3 regions of the Paramicrobacterium fandaimingii genome follow, and region 2 is predicted to be linked to each of the others. Evidence: predicted binding sites of a transcription regulator. Region 2 holds the regulator's gene; each other region holds the start of a gene.
The links. Region 2 encodes HrcA, which represses chaperone genes, less so after heat shock. Its sites were predicted from a motif close to TTNGCACTCGNNNNNNNCGAGTGCNAA; they were not measured.
Positions count from the first base shown of each region.

Region 1 (6,277 bases), 470 kb from region 2:
CGAACCCGACCTCGAGCCCGCGAACCTTCTCTGCGACAACACCAGGCTCGAGGCCTGCGTTTGTGGCGATCTGCTTCAGCGGAGCGTCGATGGCAACCTTGACGATGTTCGCGCCAGTTGCCTCGTCGCCGACGAGCGTCAGCTTGTCGAAAGCGGTCTTTCCCGCCTGGATGAGCGCGACGCCACCACCGGCGACGATGCCCTCTTCGACAGCTGCCTTCGCGTTGCGGACGGCGTCTTCGATGCGGTGCTTGCGCTCCTTGAGCTCAACCTCCGTCGCGGCGCCAGCCTTGATGACGGCAACGCCGCCTGCGAGCTTGGCAAGGCGCTCCTGCAGCTTCTCGCGGTCGTAGTCGCTGTCGGTGTTCTCGATCTCCTTGCGGATCTGCGAGACGCGACCGGCAATGGCCTCGGCTTCTCCGCCACCCTCGACGATGGTCGTCTCGTCCTTGGTGACGACAACCTTGCGTGCACGGCCGAGCAGATCAAGCGTGACGTTCTCGAGCTTGAGGCCGACCTCTTCGGAAACGACCTGTCCACCCGTGAGGATCGCGATGTCCTGCAGCTGGGCCTTGCGACGGTCTCCGAAGCCCGGAGCCTTGACGGCAACGGACTTGAAGATTCCGCGGATCTTGTTCAGAACGAGAGTTGCGAGCGCTTCGCCCTCGACGTCCTCGGCAATGATGAGAAGCTGCTTGCCAGCCTGGATGACCTGGTCGACAACAGGGAGCAGATCCTTGATGTTCGAGATCTTCGAGTTGACGATGAGAACATACGGGTCCTCGAAGACAGCTTCCTGGCGGTCCTGGTCGGTGACGAAGTAACCAGAGAGGTAGCCCTTGTCGAAGCGCATGCCCTCGGTCAGCTCGAGCTCGGTGCCGAACGTGTTCGACTCCTCAACCGTGACGACGCCTTCCTTGCCCACCTTGTCGATGGCCTCGGCGATGATCTCGCCGATCTGCGGGTCAGCGGCAGAGATCGACGCGGTTGCTGCGATCTCTTCCTTTGTCTCGATCTCCTTGGCTGCCGAGAGCAGCTCGTCGGAGACCGCGGCAACGGCCTTCTCGATGCCGCGCTTCAGCGCGATCGGGTCGGCGCCGGCTGCGACGTTGCGCAGACCTTCGCGCACAAGCGCCTGAGCAAGAACGACCGAGGTCGTGGTTCCGTCGCCAGCGACGTCATCCGTCTTCTTGGCAACTTCCTTGACCAGCTCTGCACCGATCTTCTCGTACGGCTCGTCGAGCTCGATCTCCTTGGCGATCGACACACCGTCGTTCGTAATGGTGGGGGCGCCCCACTTCTTCTCGAGGACAACGTTGCGACCGCGGGGCCCAAGCGTCACCTTGACTGCGTCGGCGAGCGTGTTGAGGCCACGCTCGAGGCCGCGTCGGGCCTCTTCGTCAAAAGCAATGATCTTTGCCATCGTGAGTTTCGTCCCTCCCGGACGTGAATGAACGTTCTTAGCACTCCCCTACGGTGAGTGCTAATGGCAATTCTGGCACTCTGCACCGTCGAGTGCAAGCTACGAGGCTGTGAATCGTTTCGCCGTCGGCATAACCCGTTGCGCTCAGCCCCCAGCGGTGTAATCAGACCCGAGCACGACGACGATCTGCGGAACATCACCGACGCTGAACTCCGTTGAATACTCGACGGCGCCGACTCCGAGGGTTTTCGCGACCCCGCGTGCCGCCCCCTCAAGAGCGTCGGCATCGTAGTAGATCACCGTCTTCTCAAGGCTGTCATCGCTCGCATTGCTTGCTGTGACGTTCGACGATGTCCAGCCGCCGTCGCCGAGGACGGCTTTGACGTCGCCGGCAAGTCCTGGCGTCGTCGTGCCATTGAGCACCTGAATCAGTGCCTCGGGATCGATTGTCGGCTCGACAGTCGGCTCCGGCGTCGTCTGCGACGGCGTCGGCGTCTCGCTCGGCTCGCTTGGACCGGGGATCACCTGATCGAGGTTCAGACGGTCTGTTGCAATGCTCAGCCCGAAGATTCCCACGGCGATCAACACGATCGTCGCAATAGCCGCCCAAAGGAACCCGAGCCACCCTCGCCGACCCGGGGCTCGATGCGCGCCGACTCGCGACGAGTGCGGTACGTCATCAAATCGGTCTCGGGGATGCGAACTTCCCATACGGTGCGGTCTTCCTTCGTTCGGGGCCTGTCGCCGCTAGTGGTCTGACGAGGTACGTCGACGTCGGGCCGCGGACCTCTGATCTCGCACGCGCAACAGACGCTTCACCAGCATCGGATCGTACACGAGAGCCTCGGGACGCCGGATGAGGGCGGCGAGAAGTTGATAGTAGCGAGCAGACGACACGTCGAAACGCTGCCTGATCGCCTGCTCCTTCGTGCCCGCGTGCGTCCACCATTGTCGTTCAAAATCGAGAATGGCTCTGTCGCGCTCGCCCAGCGGGGCGGGCGCGTGCTCGCCCGCCTGTGCATTTCGCTCGTCTGACGCCATCTCGACCCTTCCGTCGCCATCCTAGTTTCTCGGCAGCTTGGTGGGAGCCCGGTGTGAGCATTCGGAACATTCCAGCGCCCGCGCGGCTTAACCTTTTAAGAGAACTGATTTCCGACATCCAGGAGCGCGCATGACCGACAACACGAAAAAGACCGACGAGCAGTGGCGCGCCGAACTGTCTGCAGAGCAGTACGCCGTCTTGCGCGAGGCAGCGACGGAACGTCCGTGGACGGGTGAGCTCCTCGACGAGGACCGCGCCGGCGTGTACACGTGTGCGGCATGCGGTGCAGAGCTGTTCAAGAGCGGAACGAAGTTTGACTCCGCATGCGGCTGGCCGAGCTTCTACGAGTCAGTGCGACCCGAAGCCGTCACGCTCACCGAAGATCGCAGCCTTGGCATGGTGCGCACAGAGGTGCGCTGCGCTGCGTGCGATTCACACCTCGGCCACGTCTTCGATGATGGCTTCGGCACCCCGACCGGTGACCGCTACTGCATGAACTCGATCTCGCTCGGATTCACACCGCAGTCGTGAGCAACCTCATCGACCTGGTCACCGCGAGGCGCTCACGGTCGAAGGTGACTGACGCGTCGCCCAGCCACGACGAGCTTCTTCTGCTCGTCGCGGCCGCCGGTCACGTCGCAGATCACAGCGGCCTCGCTCCGTGGCGACTCGTCGAGCTGCGCGGGGACGCGCGCGTCGATCTCGGCCACGCGCTTGCCGCTGCCGCTGGCGACGACAAGCCATCGTCGAAGCCGCTGCGCGCGCCCCTGCTCATCGCCCTCGTCGTGGTTCCACAGCAGAGTGCAAAGGTTCCCGTCTGGGAGCAGGAGGCAACAGCATCCGGCGTGGCGCACATGCTCAGCTTGCTGCTCACCGATGCGGGGTGGGGAGTGATGTGGCGAACCGGAAGCCATGTACGCTCGCCCGAGGTTCATCACATGCATCGCCTCGAGCAGCACGAGTATCTTCTCGGCTGGCTCTACGTCGGCGGCACAGACGGCGCCCACACCACGCGGCCCGCAGCACCCGTCAACGCCGATCACTTCCTCACCTCCCTCACTGAGGAACCGGACAACACGGAAGGCAACGAACGCATATGACAGACCGTTCACACTGGATCGAGCACCGCAGGCCAGACGGCGAGCGCGTCGGCTGGATGCTGCCTGACGGCGACGATTTCACTGCCGTCGACCTGCTCGGGCGCCACGTTATCGGCCCCGTCGACTGGATGACGGCCGAAGAAGCGCTCGATGAGAGAGGAATCGGCTACCTTGCGGACCCGTATCGCCTCGAACTCGATTCTGGCGAGCGCATCCGCGTGCGTCTCGCCGAAGTGAGTGCGACGCGCATCACGGCGAAGCTCGATGACTTCGGCGCGGTCGGCGCACCGCAGCTGTATTACGACCTCGGCTTCCCCGCACCTGACAGCCTCTCGGAGTGGGGTTCGGAGCCTCTCGTCTGGCCGGCAACGGACAACGCGTAAGCCGCCAACACAAGCATCGGGCCCCGTCTTCCTCTCGGAAGCGGGGCCCTTCTGAGCCGCCTGCGAGAATCGAACTCGCGACCACATGATTACAAGTCAAGTGCTCTACCAACTGAGCTAAGGCGGCGGGACCTATCCATCATAGGGGCTGTCAGACGTCGATGTGAACGTCACTTCTCATCGGAGTCTTTTCCCTCGTCTCCCTGAGGGCTCGCGGAGGGCGATGGGGTGGTTGTCGCAACGGTTTCGCTATTCGTTGCAACGACGAATGCGTGGAATTCTTCTTCGTCGGTCAGCGAACCCGTGTATTGCTTGCCGTTCACGAGCACCGTCGGCGTGGCTTCGACCCGTTCGACGTCCGTGCCGGGAAGCGGGCCGCTCACGGCGCGTTCCGTTGCCGACTGCACCCACGAGGAGTACGTCTTGTCGTCGACGCAGTTGTCAATCGACGACGCGCCGGCCGACGTGGCCATCGAGACGAGCTGGTCGTCCGTGAGCCCCTTCGTGCCCTCTTCCGGCTGCTTCTCGAAAAGCGCCTTGTTGAACGCGAAGAAGGAGTCAGGCGATTCGTTGGCAACGCAGGCCGCAGCGTTCGCTGCACGCAGCGAATACTCGGTCCCCTGGGACTTGCTCGTGAGCACGGCAATGGGGTGAATCTCCAGAACGGCGGCGCCAGAATTCAGCCAGCCTTCGAGCTGGTCGATGTTCGTCTTCTCGAAATCACCGCACCACGGGCACAGGTAGTCAACATAGATGCGAATGTGGGCGACATCGGGATCCGCCGTCGCCTGCACGGGGGATGCTCCGGCAGCGAGTGCGGGGGTCGTGTGCGCGACAAGATCTTTGCCGATCACGATTCCGTCGCTCGCCATGTTTTTCGGCCCGGCGGTCTCAGGCTTGATCGACGAGACGACGATCATGACGACAGCGACGATGATGGCAATGATGAGCACGCCGATTCCACCTTGAAGAAGCACGCGGTTGCGCACGTCGCGCTTGTGCTGCTTCTCACGAAGCTGCCGTGCCTTTTCGCGCACCTGGTGACGCTTGCTCGGGCTCGTCGAGTCGTCAATCTCACCGTCGCCGGCCATTGAACCTCACTTGAAAGATCTCGGGAATGCGGCGCAGCTGTGCACATCTTCGGGAGGCCACGCGCGCAATTACCTTCCGATGCTAATGCGGCCCGCTGGGAAAACCCCAAACTGCTCGGTAAAACCGCATCGGTTCTGTGCGCGCCTCAGTTCGTGCCATACTGATGTGTTAACGCGGTGAAGATGCCGTGTTGCGGGGCAGGTATGCCCCGCTCCGTCACTCGGATCGTCCGGCACGTACCTGCCGGTGAAGGAGAAACAGCACTATGTCGTCGGTAACTTTCGACAAAGCCACCCGTGTTTACCCCGGTGGTACCCGCCCCGCAGTCGACCAGCTCGACCTTGACATCGCCGACGGCGAGTTCCTTGTTCTCGTGGGACCCTCTGGTTGCGGTAAGTCCACATCGCTGCGTATGCTCGCCGGCCTCGAAGAGGTAAACGAGGGTCGCATCATGATCGGTGACCGCGATGTCACCGACATTCCCCCGAAAGACCGCGACATCGCCATGGTCTTCCAGAACTACGCGCTCTACCCACACATGACGGTTGCCGAGAACATGGGCTTCGCGCTCAAGATCGCCGGCGTCAACAAGGCCGAGCGCGCTGAGCGTGTTCAGGAGGCAGCAAAGCTCCTCGACCTCGAGGACTACCTCGCCCGCAAGCCGAAGGCCCTCTCGGGCGGTCAGCGTCAGCGTGTCGCGATGGGCCGCGCCATCGTTCGCCAGCCGCAGGTCTTCCTCATGGATGAACCGCTGTCGAACCTCGACGCAAAGCTTCGCGTGCAGACTCGTACGCAGATTGCATCACTGCAGCGTCGCCTCGGTGTCACGACCGTCTACGTCACGCACGACCAGACAGAGGCGCTCACCATGGGCGATCGCATCGCTGTGCTGAAAGACGGCCTACTGCAGCAGGTTGGAACACCGCGCGACCTCTACGAGAAGCCATCGAACGTGTTCGTCGCCGGCTTCATCGGCTCGCCCGCTATGAACCTGCTCACGAGCAGCATCGCCGACGGCGGAGTTCAGTTCGGTTCCACCGTTGTTCCCGTCGAGCGCGAGGTTCTCAACGAGTCAACCAGTTCAGAAGTCACCATCGGCTTCCGCCCCGAAGACATCGTTGTGTCGAACAACCCGTCTGAGGGCCTCGAGATCGAGGTCGACCTCGTCGAAGAGCTCGGTGCCGACGGATACCTGCACGGTCACGCAGACATCGACGGCGTACGCCACGACATCGTC
Region 1 covers NZ_CP061170.1:2,311,435-2,317,711, forward strand. Annotated here, with positions in the region: gene groL (chaperonin GroEL) at 1-1,423, opposite strand, end outside; gene HCR84_RS11145 (LytR C-terminal domain-containing protein) at 1,568-2,011, opposite strand; gene HCR84_RS11150 (DUF3263 domain-containing protein) at 2,171-2,464, opposite strand; gene msrB (peptide-methionine (R)-S-oxide reductase MsrB) at 2,595-2,996, shown strand; gene HCR84_RS11160 (nitroreductase family protein) at 2,993-3,565, shown strand; gene HCR84_RS11165 (hypothetical protein) at 3,562-3,948, shown strand; tRNA gene HCR84_RS11170 (tRNA-Thr) at 4,003-4,075, opposite strand; gene HCR84_RS11175 (DsbA family protein) at 4,119-5,039, opposite strand; gene HCR84_RS11180 (ABC transporter ATP-binding protein) at 5,306-6,277, shown strand, end outside.
Region 1: groL (chaperonin GroEL) is a predicted target of HrcA. The motif match lies at 1,461-1,487, and genes of this name have one in related genera.

Region 2 (6,277 bases):
CGTGCGGGCATTCGTGAGACCTGCCCGGTGGTTTTACACGGTGTTTCCGTTTTTGCTCATGCGGCGTCGCAAGCGATTGTCTGCCCAGTATCTGCGGGCACTGTCGCCCGCCTGGGCGAACGACGTGCGCGAATAGATGTCTCCGTCCGCTCTGCCGCTCGGCGACCCCGCACCACCCGATGGGCGTCTTCCGCCGTCGGCTGCCGTTGACTCCGCAGCGCGTGATCTCGGCGTGTACGTGCACGTGCCGTTCTGCCGCGTTCGCTGCGGCTACTGTGATTTCAACACCTACACAGCCACAGAGCTTCGCGGCGCACGCCAGGTGGATTACGCCGATGAAGCGCTGCAGGAAGTGCGTCTAGCCTGGCAGGTCCTTGACGACCTCGGTGCAGAGTCGCGCACACTGTCGACGGTGTTCTTCGGCGGGGGAACGCCGACGCTCTTGCCCGCGCAAGACCTGGCGCGGATGCTAGCTGGTGTTCGCGACCAGTTCGGCTTGAGCGAGAATGCCGAAGTGACGACGGAGGCGAATCCGGATAGCGTCGACGCACGCTACCTTCAGGACCTTGCGGACGCCGGGTTCACACGGGTCTCCTTCGGAATGCAATCCGCTGTTCCGCACGTGCTCTCCACCCTGGAGCGCACGCACGACCCTGCCCGAATCCCCGACGTTGTTTCGGCCGCTCGCGATGCTGGGCTCAGCGTCAGTCTCGATCTCATATACGGTGCCCCTGGGGAGAGCCTCGACGATTGGAAACGCTCACTGGAGCACGCGTTGCGCCAGAACCCTGATCACCTGTCTGCGTATGCCCTGATCGTTGAGGACGGCACGAAGCTCGCCCGCCAGATTCGCCGAGGTGAGGTCGCCATCCCCGATGACGATCTCGAGGCCGACATGTACGAGGTTGCAGAATCGACGCTCGCCGCCGAGGGCTTCAGCTGGTACGAAGTCAGCAATTGGGCGCGCACTCCCGACGAACGGTCGCGCCACAATCGCGCGTATTGGACGGGACAGGACTGGTGGGGGGTCGGCCCGGGAGCGCACAGTCACGTTGGGGGCGTGCGCTGGTGGAACGTCAAGCACCCCGCAGCATATGCGGCGCGGCTTGCCGATGCGACATCGCCAGCCGCTGGCAGGGAAACGCTCGACAGCGAGACGCGACGGATCGAGCGAATTCTCCTCGAAACCCGAATCCGAGAGGGACTCTCGACACGTGTGCTGAGCGCTTCTGGGCGGACCGCTGTCGCTGAGCTCATTGCCGATGAGCTCGTTAACGCCGAAGCCGCCCTTCGCGGTCGAATCGTACTGACCGTAAAAGGGCGGCTCCTGGCCGACGCCGTCGTGCGACGTCTGACCGACTGACTTACTTGATGAAGCGGAAGTTGACCGGGTAGCGGTACGGCTGACCACCCTTGACCTTGACTCCGCCGATGATCGAGAAGATCAGGTTGAGAATGTACGGGAGCCAGCTCAAGAGGCTGAACAGTGCAGTCAGACCGCCGATCGCGCCGAAGCTTCCCCCAGCGATCATGGACGTCACGATGATGCCGCTCAAAATGCCCACGATGATCGACCATGCGATCATGACGATAAGGATCGTAATCTGCCAGTTGAGAGCCTCTTTTGCTTCCTGACGCACGAAAGGACCACGGTCCTTGAACACCAGGTAGATGATGAGCGACGGCAGAATGCTCAGAACACCGCCGAAGTGGGACCACATCGCCCACATCTTGTCATCTTGAGGAGTGAGCGGCTGAGCACCGGGAGCCTGGGAGTACTGGGGCTGACCGTACGGCTGCTGTCCTTGCTGCGGGGGCTGCTGTGCATACGGCTGCTGACCGTAGGGCTGCTGTCCTTGCTGCGGGGGCTGCTGTGCATACGGCTGCTGACCCGGCTGACCCTGCTGCGGCGGCTGCTGCTGTCCATACTGGGGTGGCTGCTGCTGGCCGTACTGCGGCTGCTGCGGTGGTGTCTGGGATGGCTGGCCTTGCGTGTTGGGCGGCTGATTTGGATCGGCCGGCTGCGGTGCATTCGGGTCAGTCATTGCTTCGCCTTTCGCTGTGGTGAGTTCGCTTGCTGGCGAACGCTCGAGTCAAGTCCTTCGCAAGACTTAGGAGTAAACCTACAGACACGGCGGTGAGGCTGCAATTGTCCGCGCCGCATTGTCACCGACTAAGATTGGCACTCTGAGAGAACGAGTGCCAGAGAGGAGGCGGTAACCGTGGTGTCTGAACGCAGTCTCGATGTTCTGCGGGCGATCGTCACCGACTACGTGTCTTCTCGCGAACCTGTGGGCTCAAAGAGCATCGTCGATCGTCACAGGTTCGGTGTCTCTGCCGCCACGATACGCAACGATATGGCGTTGCTCGAGGAAGAAGAGCTCATCGTCGCTCCCCACACCTCGTCTGGTCGTGTGCCGACAGATAAGGGGTATCGACTCTTCGTCGATCAGCTTGCTGATAAGCGGCCGCTTTCGCCTGCCCAGCGCCGTGCCATTGAGATGTTCCTTGAGCCATCGGCCGACCTTGACGACGTTCTGCGGCGAACTGTTCGCCTTCTCTCGCAGCTGACAAACCAAGTGGCCCTCGTTCAGTACCCGTCGTTCGCGCGGGCGTCCGTGCGTCACGTCGAGCTTGTCATTGTGAGCGAAAGCACGTTGCTTGTCGTCGTAATCATCGATAACGGACGCGTTGATCAGCGACTTGTTGAAGCAGATCATCCGCTCGACGATGATGCGGTCGGGAGTATCAAGGTTCAGATCAACGACGACGTCTCGTCGCGCACTGTCAATGCCGCCGCCGTTGAGCTCATGAATCGCGGTGAGAAGGACGCAGCGGGGGAGCCTTCTGCGCTTGCTGGTGCGGTGCGCGACGTCGTGCTCGAGGTTCTCGGCCATTATCGCGAAGACCGCCTGGTAATGGCGGGCGCTGCGAACCTTGCGCGAACAGAAGAGGATTTCTCAGGAAGCATTTTTCCCGTGCTCGAGGCGCTGGAGCAGCAGGTCGTGCTGCTCCGACTGTTCGGCGAGATGCAGGCCGACCAGCTGGGAGTCTCGGCGAGCATCGGCAGAGAAAACGCACCGTTCGGTCTCGATGAGACAAGCATCGTGACGAGCGGGTACCGTTCCTCTGCTGGCGAAATCGCCCGTCTTGGTGTGCTCGGACCCACGAGAATGGACTATGCGGGAAACATCACGGCCGTGCGCGCCGTTGCCCGCTATCTTTCTCGGCTTCTCGGGGTCGAGTGACACTCTCCACGTGCGCGGCTCGGCGCACAGAATTGCACAACCGCCGGACGAGCCCGACCGGCGAACGACGAGGAAAGGCCGCGAGTGGCTGACCACTACGAAACCCTCGGCGTGTCGCGTGACGCGTCTGTCGACGAGATCAAGAAGGCATACCGCAAGCTTGCGCGGCAGCTGCACCCTGACGTCAACCCAAGTCCCGAGGCAGCAGAGACGTTTAAGAATGTCACGCACGCCTATGACGTGCTCAGCGATTCGCAGCAGCGCGCCGAATATGATGCCGGGGGCCGCAACCCGTTCGGCGGCGGCGGTGGTGGCTTCGGTGGATTCGGCGACATCTTCGATACGTTCTTCGGCGGTGGAGGCGGCGCAGGGCGTGGCCCCCGATCGCGCCAAGAGCGAGGAGAAGATGCGCTTCTGCGTATTGAGATCGACCTCATCGATGTGATGTTCGGAACCACGAAGCACATCGAGGTCGACACGGCGGTGCTCTGCGAGACCTGCGAAGGTTCGTGCTGTCAACCGGGGACATCACCGATCACCTGTGACATCTGCCACGGAACGGGGCAGGTGCAGCGCACCGTTCGGTCACTGCTCGGCAACGTCGTCACCGCAAGCCCGTGTGGATCGTGCCGGGGGTACGGCACGATCATTCCAAACCCGTGCGTGACGTGCCAGGGGCAGGGTCGCGTGCGCGCACGCCGCACCGTTTCGGTAGATATCCCCTCTGGCGTCGACACCGGGCTGCGTCTGCAGATGCCAGGAAGCGGCGAGGTCGGACAAGGCGGCGGTCCATCGGGCGATCTCTATCTCGAGATCAAGGTGAGGCACGACGACGTCTTCAGCCGCAACGGCGACGACGTTCTCTGCACCCTCGAAGTGTCAATGGCCGATGCGATCATCGGTACGACGAGCACGATCAATGCACTGGACGGTGACGTCGATCTTGATATTCGCCCTGGCGTTCAGAGCGGCGATGTTCTGGTGATCAAGGACCGCGGGATCACGGGTCTGCGCAGCAGCGCGCGCGGAGATCTGCGTGTCGGCGTGCAAGTGGTGACGCCGTCGAAGCTCGATCATAAGGAACGGGAGATGATCCGCCAGTTCTCGGAGCGCCGTCGCGACCCGAAGCCCGAACTCGCTCACTTTCAGCAGGGCCTCTTCGCGAAGCTTCGCGACCGTTTTGTGAGCTGACATGAGCAGTCTCTTCCTCAATGACGCGCTCGAGGGCGCGTCGCCTGGTGACCGCCTTGTGCTCTCCGGGTTGGAAGCAAAGCACGCCGTTTCGGTCTCTCGTGTTCGTGCCGGTGAAGCGGTGCTCGTCGGAAACGGTCGCGGGCTGCTCGTCGAGTGCGTCGTCGAGACGGCTCGTCCGACTGAAGTCACACTGCGCGCAGAGAGCGTGAGCAGCCACGACGAGCGGCAGCCCGTGATCTCGCTTGCCCAGGCCCTGGCGAAAGGCGATCGAGACGAACGGGCGGTGCAGATGTGCACGGAACTCGGCGTCAGCTGCATCATTCCGTGGCAGGCAAAGCGCAGCGTGTCACGCTGGGACGCCGCAAAGGCAGCCAAGGGTGCGCAACGGTGGCAGACGATCGCGCGCGAGGCGACGAAGCAGTCATTGAGAGCACACGTTCCGACAGTGAAGCCGCTCGCCACAACCGCGATGCTTGCCTCAGGCAGCGCGGAACAGCGGATGCTGGTGCTCGACCCCGACGCAGAAACCGCGCTCAGCAGCATCCAGCTCGATGATCGTTCGATCGTTCTCGTTGTCGGTCCGGAGGGCGGAATCGCCGACGAGGAGCTACGCGAGCTCACCGCGGCGAATGCCGAGAGGGTGCGTCTTGGCTCACAGGTGCTGCGCACGTCGTCTGCCGGCGCGGCGGCGCTCGCAGTTCTCAACGTCTTGACACAGGAATGGTAGCTACCGCGCACGCGATGGTTCCGTAGGATAGAGGCATGACAGAGACAACTCCGAGCATCTTCAGCCGCATCATCTCCCGTGAGATTCCGGCGACGATTGTCGCGGAGAACGATGATCTGATTGCGTTCGAAGACATCAATCCTCAGGCACCAGTTCACGTGCTTGTTGTGCCCAAAACAGCAGAGTACGCAACAGTTGCAGAGCTCGCTGCCGCAGATCCCGCACTCCTAGCGAAGCTTGTTGCACAGGCACAGCAGATCGCGGATGAACGCGCTGGTGGACAATACCGGCTGATTTTCAACAGCGGTGCGGACGCTGGCCAGACAGTTTTCCACGTGCATGCCCATGTGCTGGCTGGAGATCTCGGAGAGGGAACACTTGTCGGACACTGACCAACCACAACCGCACAGCGAGGCGACGGCAGAGATTCTCGTCGACGGCATCGCAATGGTGCAGGTGCTCGGGCCCCAGGACCGCCTTCTGACGACCATTGAGCAGGAGCATCCTGATGTCGACGTGCACGTTCGCGGCAACAGAATCACACTCACAGGCCCGGAGCCCGCAGTTGCGGCTGCCCGCCAGCTGATTGAGCAACTGCTTGAGCTCGCGCGCAGCGGGCACGATCTTGCGCAGTCGGATGTGACGACGTCGTCACGCCTCATCGAAGAGGGCGGCCACACGCCGACCGAGGTGCTCGGACAGACGATCCTCTCTGCACGAGGCAAGGCGATCAGGGCGAAGACGGCTGGGCAGAAGTCATACGTCGACGCGATCGACGAGAACACAATCACCTTCGGCATCGGGCCGGCAGGGACCGGCAAAACCTATCTCGCCATGGCGAAGGCCGTGCAGGCGCTGCAGCGAAAAGAAGTGACACGGATCATCTTGTCGCGACCGGCGATCGAAGCAGGGGAGAGGCTCGGGTTCTTGCCCGGCACACTCACGGACAAGATCGATCCCTACCTGCGACCGCTGTATGACGCACTGAACGAGATGATGGACCCCGAGATCGTTCCAAAGCTTCTGGCGACAGGAACCATTGAAGTGGCGCCTCTCGCGTATATGCGCGGGCGAACACTGAATGATTCGTTCGTCGTGCTCGATGAAG
Region 2 covers NZ_CP061170.1:1,841,851-1,848,127, reverse strand. Annotated here, with positions in the region: gene HCR84_RS08975 (DUF1990 domain-containing protein) at 1-136, shown strand, start outside; gene hemW (radical SAM family heme chaperone HemW) at 137-1,363, shown strand; gene HCR84_RS08965 (DUF4870 domain-containing protein) at 1,365-2,045, opposite strand; gene hrcA (heat-inducible transcriptional repressor HrcA) at 2,223-3,248, shown strand; gene dnaJ (molecular chaperone DnaJ) at 3,333-4,439, shown strand; gene HCR84_RS08950 (16S rRNA (uracil(1498)-N(3))-methyltransferase) at 4,441-5,169, shown strand; gene HCR84_RS08945 (HIT domain-containing protein) at 5,205-5,561, shown strand; gene HCR84_RS08940 (PhoH family protein) at 5,548-6,277, shown strand, end outside.

Region 3 (6,277 bases), 1.7 Mb from region 2:
CGGGGAATGGGAAGTACCGGTTGAGAAAGTTGAGCACTGCCCGAGTTCGCTCGGCGTCACTCAGCTCAGGGTGTGAACCGTCATTGAGGCAGAACATGTCTTGATCCCGTTTGCGCAGAAGGCGTTCCAAGGCGGGGACGGCGCTCTTCAGCGTCGTTTCGATGTACTTCACCTTCGCTTGCCGCTGCTCGACAGCACGCCCGGTCATGAGTGCGTAGTAGTGATAGAACGAGTTGGTCACGGAGATGTCGGTGGCGGAGCGAAACCGCGCGGCAGCGGTACGACGGAATTCGTCCGGGAACTCTCGCTCCATCTCGGAGAGAACGCTCACACGCAGCGGTGCGGCACAATGCTCGAGATGCCGCGTCGTCACCTTCCCAAATCGCGCGCGCAAGACTTCACGATTCACACGGGCGGCATTCTCGTGGCCGCTGCGCCCGGGATCGGTGTCTCCGAGTCCGATACGCGTGCGTGCTTCGACAAACTTGGTGACACCACCTGGTGAGAAGAAGAGATCGGGGCTTACAGTGCGTCCGAAGAACATGTCGTCATTGGAATATAAAAAGTGCTCCGCGAGACCGGGAATGTGCTGAAGCTGGCTTTCGACGGCGTGAGAGTTGTGTGTCGGAAGCACGCTCGGGTCGGCAAAGTGCTTCTCGGCCGGAACGAAGGTGACCTTGGGGTGGTGCTTGAGCCAGGCTGGTGGCGGGGAGTCGGAGGCGATGAAGATGCGTCGGACCCAGGGCGCAAAGAGGTAGATGCTCCTGAGGGCATACTTGAGTTCGTCAATCTGGCGAAAACGGGCGACGGAGTCGTCGCCCTCCCCCACGACAACGCCCTCCATCTGCTCTGCGCGCGCTTTTTGGTAATCGGCGCTTGACCCGTCGACCCACGAGAAGACAATGTCGATGTCGAACCCGACGTCACTCGCGAGTTCTGCGAACATGTTCTCGAGAGTCGGCCATTCCCTGCCGAAGCGCGTGACTGTCGCGATAACGGCTTCCGAGCGGTCAAGCTGCTGACGTGTGAGCGCGTTCGGAGTCGGCGCGACGATCGTCTGCTCTCCGAAACTCCAGAACTCCAGCTGCGGGGCTGACTTCGGCCCATAACGGAGTCGCCCGATCGGTTCGACGCGTGGCCGAAAGAGTCGGAGCACCTTGGCCTTCGGATCCGTCGAGAGTGCTCCGTCGGCGATGAGAAGGGCCCGAGCATCCTTGTCGACCGTGTAGAAGGGCGCGGCTGAAACGTCGTGGTTGTGCTTCTTCGGCAGGGTGAGCGCGTAGAACGGCTCATTGGCGAAGGCACCGGCGAAGGTCGCTTCAACTGCGCGGCGGTCGCGTCGATCAACGGCGATGGTCTCCTGGTCGTCTTCTCCGCGCACCAGGAGGTAGTCGATCTCCGCCTGCTCCAGTGCTTCTGCAATGGCGATGAGATCCGAGATCATCGCATCGCGAGGAGTGAACGTTCCCGTCGAGAGCGAGTAATAGCCTTTGCGGTGGACGACGTCGTCACGATCAAAACGCTTTCGGTCGTCAACTCGAATGACAGGCTCGTCTATCGAGAAGCGCGGCGCATCGTGGACGGGCTCAGGGGCTGTCGGATCTGCGGAGTCGCTCGCGTGCTCGCGCGACCGGAACGCTGTATCCGAATCCCGGTCAAACCGGGTGTCGTCTGATTCTCCCAATAGGCCCCCTTTTCATTCGCTAGTCTACGTCCACTGCCCACACGCGACGATGCCCGAGATCGGATGAATCTCGGGCATAATAACCAGTCAATAGAGTTACCGCATCGACTTCCCCATGGCGAATCCGGTTGTCCAGCTCACTCTCACCAGCGGCGAGAGTGAGCTGGAGGAAACCGAGCGACTCGAGGGAACCGCGTGTTCCCGTAGTTGTTGCTACAAGGAATGGAGCACGAACTACTTGTCGCATCAACTAAAGGTAGAATGGGGGTATGACAGAACCTCACTGGCTCTCGCCTGAGCAGCTTGCGGCGTGGACTCGACTCGTCGCGGTTGTTGAGCTGTTGCCCGGCGCTCTCGATACTCAGCTTCAACACGACGCCGATCTGACGCACTTCGAATACTTCACTCTGGCCATGCTCTCTGAGGCAGAAGGCCGGTCTTTGCGCATGACCCGACTCGCCTCGCGCACAAACGCGACGCTCCCCCGCCTGTCCCATGTCGTCTCGCGCCTTGAGCGGCGAGGCTATGTCAGGCGAGTCCCCGACGTCGACGACCGCCGCGCGATCAACGCCCAGCTCACAGACGACGGGTGGCAGAAGGTGCTCGAGACGGCTCCCGGTCACGTCGACACCGTGCGCCAGAGCGTGATTGACGCCCTAGACGAGCGTGACGTCGCCGACATGAGGCGCATTATGGCGAAGGTGCTCGACCGTCTTGACCCCGATCGTCGCTTCGGCATGACGACGGGGCCCATGTAGGTGCGAGTCGCCGAAGACTGTGCATGCCCGAGCGCATGTTCGCTGTCAGCGAGGCAGAAAAGTGAGCACACGGAATAGGTGCGTGCTCATCTCCGTTGCCGTTGAGTAATACACACTCAAGTTTTGGAGGTTACCTAATGACTGCAACATTTGACCCATTCCGCGAGTTCGCCTCGTTTGCCAGCGCATTCGCCGACTCGCCCGCTGGGCCGCGAAAGATGCCGATGGATCTGTATCGCGACAGCGACACGTATGTGCTCAACGCCGACGTGCCCGGGATTGACCCGGGATCGGTCGACATCGACGTGGACGGCCAGCTTCTGACCATTCGCGCGCAGCGCCCGGTGTCAGGCGGCGACGGTGTGAGGTGGATCACCCGCGAGCGGGGACCTGCGTCGTATCTGCGCCAGCTGAGCCTCGGACAGGGTGTCGACACCGAGAAGATCAGCGCGAGCTACGACAACGGCGTGCTGAGCATCATGATCCCCGTGAGTGAGCGCGCGAAGCCCCGCAAGATCGTCGTGAACTCGGCGAGTGCCGAACCGGCACCAGAGTTCGACGACGTCGCCGCGGCGTAAGCGAAGGAATGCGACGCGGCCGCCGACCGATTGGTCGACGGCCGCGTCGTTGCTGTGCGACCAAACTCATGGCCGACACAGCCTCTCGCGATAGTGTCTTTGGTCGTCCCCAATCTGAAAGCTCTTCATGACTGAAAGCCCCCTCGACGAGAGCGCGTATGACGTGCTCGGTGTTGACCGCTCAGCGAGTGATGCGGAGCTGCGGCGCGCCTATCGGCGCCAAGCACGGCAGACCCACCCCGATCTCGGAGGAAGCGCCGCGCGTTTCAACGCCGTGCAGCTCGCGTGGGAGCGCGTGGGAACGCCTGAAGCACGGGCAGAGTACGACAAGCGCTCGTCCGCCCGCCCGGCATCAGCCGCCGACACTGACGACGCAGACCACGTGTGGAGCACGGGGCGCACGCAGTCGACGCAGCGCGATTCTCGGCCGAAGGCGCGCATGTACGGGCATCCGGGTGGGCGAGCACGTGATCGCTTCACCACGCTGATGCGTGAGTGGGTTGGTCGCGGCACGGAGCCCGTTGACATCTATGACGAAGCGCTGATTCGCCGGGCACCGAGCGAGATCAGGCATGCGCTCGCCGACGCCCTCGCCGAAGAGGCGACAGCGCGCGCGCTCGGTGAGCTTGGCATGGGATACACCGTGTGGCACGGGGTCGCGACAGACCGAGGAAGCGACAAGTGGGTCGTCGATGCGGATGCTGCCGCGAGCGACACCCGCAAGATCGACCACGTCGTGCTGGGCCCGAGTGGCCTGTTCGCCGTGCAGTCGGAGGACTGGGGAGCGCCAGCGAAAGTGCGGCGCGGTGACCTCATCAGCGAGGGCTTGGCAAAAGGCGAGAAGCCCGTGCACGCGCTCGCCACCAGGGCGAAGGCGGTTGCGCGGGCGGCACGCGTGTCGTTCACCGCGCTGGTGATCGTGCTTCCGGACGACACCCTCGACGACGCGATAACGGCGCTGGGTCGCACACGCGGCATCGCGTCGTTTGCCGTGCAGCGTTCGGTTGTCGGGCACTTTCTGCGTGTCGGTGTTCCTGACGCAGCGAGGCCTGCGGGAACTGACATGTTTGAGGTGCGCACGCGTCTTCAGAACAGCATCCGTATGGTCTGATCTCCGTCGCGCGGTGGATGTCTCGCGGCTGGGCACGCGTCTAACCTGAGGGTGTGGCGGCCGCGTCGGTCGCCGCGGCGAGCAGGAGATGATGGTGATGAGCGAGCGCAAGGGTGGAATGAATCTCGGCGCCGGACTGGCTATCGGAATCGGCATCGGGGCGGCCCTTGGCGTTGCGATGGACAACATTGGAGCGGGAATCGCCATCGGCATCGCGCTCGGAATTGCTTTTGGGGCGGGCTTCAACAATCAGCCGAAGCGTGATGATTCCGGTGAGGGTTCTCAGCCGGAACGGCCAGGGAAGTGACGAACTCAGCTGCCTGGCGCGCTGAGCAATCGGCGACGGGCAGGGCGCGCACGGCCGCAGCTCAGTCCGCGAGCGAGAGCGCGACGCCGTCGAGAATGTCGTGCTCGCTCGTGACAACGGAATCGAGCGTGCCTCCAGCCGCCGTGACCGCCTCAACTGTGCGTGTCAGAACGGTGTTCCACGTGAGAGAGCCAGCGGCGATGACGTCAACGCGACCCGGGTGCATATACGGGAGCGCGGCCCTCTGGTCCCGTGGCATGCGCGCGAGGTCGTCGCACGCGTCGAGCATCGCCTGCATGCTCAGCCGGGTGCCGTTGATGGCTTCGGGGTCGTAGCTGTCGAGTCCGAGAGCATGCGCCGTGAGCGTTGTGATGGTTCCGGCAACACCGACGACTTCTCGCACGCGGCCGAGATCGACGGATGCTGCCGCCGCATCGAGTGCCGCGTTCACGTCGCCGACGACCCCGCTTCTCTCGTCGGAGGTCGGGGGATCGTGCGCGATATTGCGCTCGGTCATGCGCACGCAGCCGACGTTCATGGAGTACGAAGACAGCGAATCGCCGTCGCCGAGCACGAGTTCTGTCGACCCGCCGCCGAGGTCGACGACGAGACGGCCAGACCCTGGGGGCAGCACGCTCGTGGCGCCGCGAAACGACATCTCTGCCTCCTCGATGCCCGAGAGCACTTCGGGTTCGACGCCGATGATGTCGCGAACGGCATCGATGAAGACGAGACGATTCGCGGCATCCCGCGTCGCCGACGTCGCAACGAAGCGCACGCGTTCGACACCGTGCTCTCGGCACTGCGCCGCGTAGTCGCGGGTCGCATCGAGTGTGCGATCGAGGGCAGCATCGTCAAAGCGGCCCGTGCGGTCGACACCCTGCCCGAGACGCACGACCTCGAGGGTGCGCACGATGTCGGTGAGCTTTCCCTCTGCCACGTCGGCGATGAGCAGGCGGATGGAGTTGGTGCCACAGTCGATGGCGGCGACGCGAGTCATGGATGCTCCTTTACAGGGGAGCATCCTGCCTGGGAACTCCCAAACACCACCTTATTCCCGTGCCAATCACGTGCGGTGATCTGTCGCCTTGACGATTCATTTGTTAAGACAATAGGATGTAAGCAGGCTTGAGCACTTCACGAGAGAGCGATACATCGACGTATGACAACGCAGAACGACGCATTCGACCTCATCACCATTGGTCGAATCGGCACAGACATCTACCCGCTCCAAGACGGCGTGGGCCTTGAGGACGTCGAGACGTTCGGCAAGTATCTCGGAGGAAGCGCAACGAACGTCGCCGTTGCCGCGGCCAGGCACGGACTGCGCAGCGCCGTCGTGACCGGGGTGGGGGACGACCCCTTCGGCCGGTTCTGCATTCGCGAGGCAGGGCGGCTCGGCGTTGACAACCGCTACATTTTTGTCGACGACGAGAACCCGACGCCCGTTACGTTCTGCGAGATCTTCCCTCCAGACGACTTTCCGCTCTACTTCTATCGCAAGCCGAAGGCTCCCGACCTGAACATCAGAGAGGAGCACCTCGACCTCGACGCGATCCGCAACGCTCGCATCTACTGGTCGACAGTGACCGGCCTGTCGGAGGAGCCCAGCCGCAGCTCGCACTTCGCAGCCTGGGAGGCCCGTGGCCGCCGCGAGCACACGATTCTCGACCTCGACTACCGCCCCATGTTCTGGGAGTCGGCTGACGCTGCCCGCGAGCAGGTGCAGAAGGCGCTCGCGCACGTGACCGTCGCCGTCGGCAACCGCGAAGAGTGCGAGGTCGCGGTTGGCGAGACCGACCCGCAACGCGCAGCCGACGCGCTGCTCGAGCGCGGCGT
Region 3 covers NZ_CP061170.1:3,590,484-3,596,760, reverse strand. Annotated here, with positions in the region: gene HCR84_RS17390 (stealth family protein) at 1-1,444, opposite strand, end outside; gene HCR84_RS17385 (MarR family winged helix-turn-helix transcriptional regulator) at 1,954-2,442, shown strand; gene HCR84_RS17380 (Hsp20/alpha crystallin family protein) at 2,580-3,020, shown strand; gene HCR84_RS17375 (J domain-containing protein) at 3,148-4,131, shown strand; gene HCR84_RS17370 (glycine zipper domain-containing protein) at 4,229-4,438, shown strand; gene HCR84_RS17365 (Ppx/GppA phosphatase family protein) at 4,500-5,438, opposite strand; gene iolC (5-dehydro-2-deoxygluconokinase) at 5,601-6,277, shown strand, end outside.
Region 3: HCR84_RS17380 (Hsp20/alpha crystallin family protein) is a predicted target of HrcA. The motif match lies at 2,505-2,531, and genes of this name have one in related genera.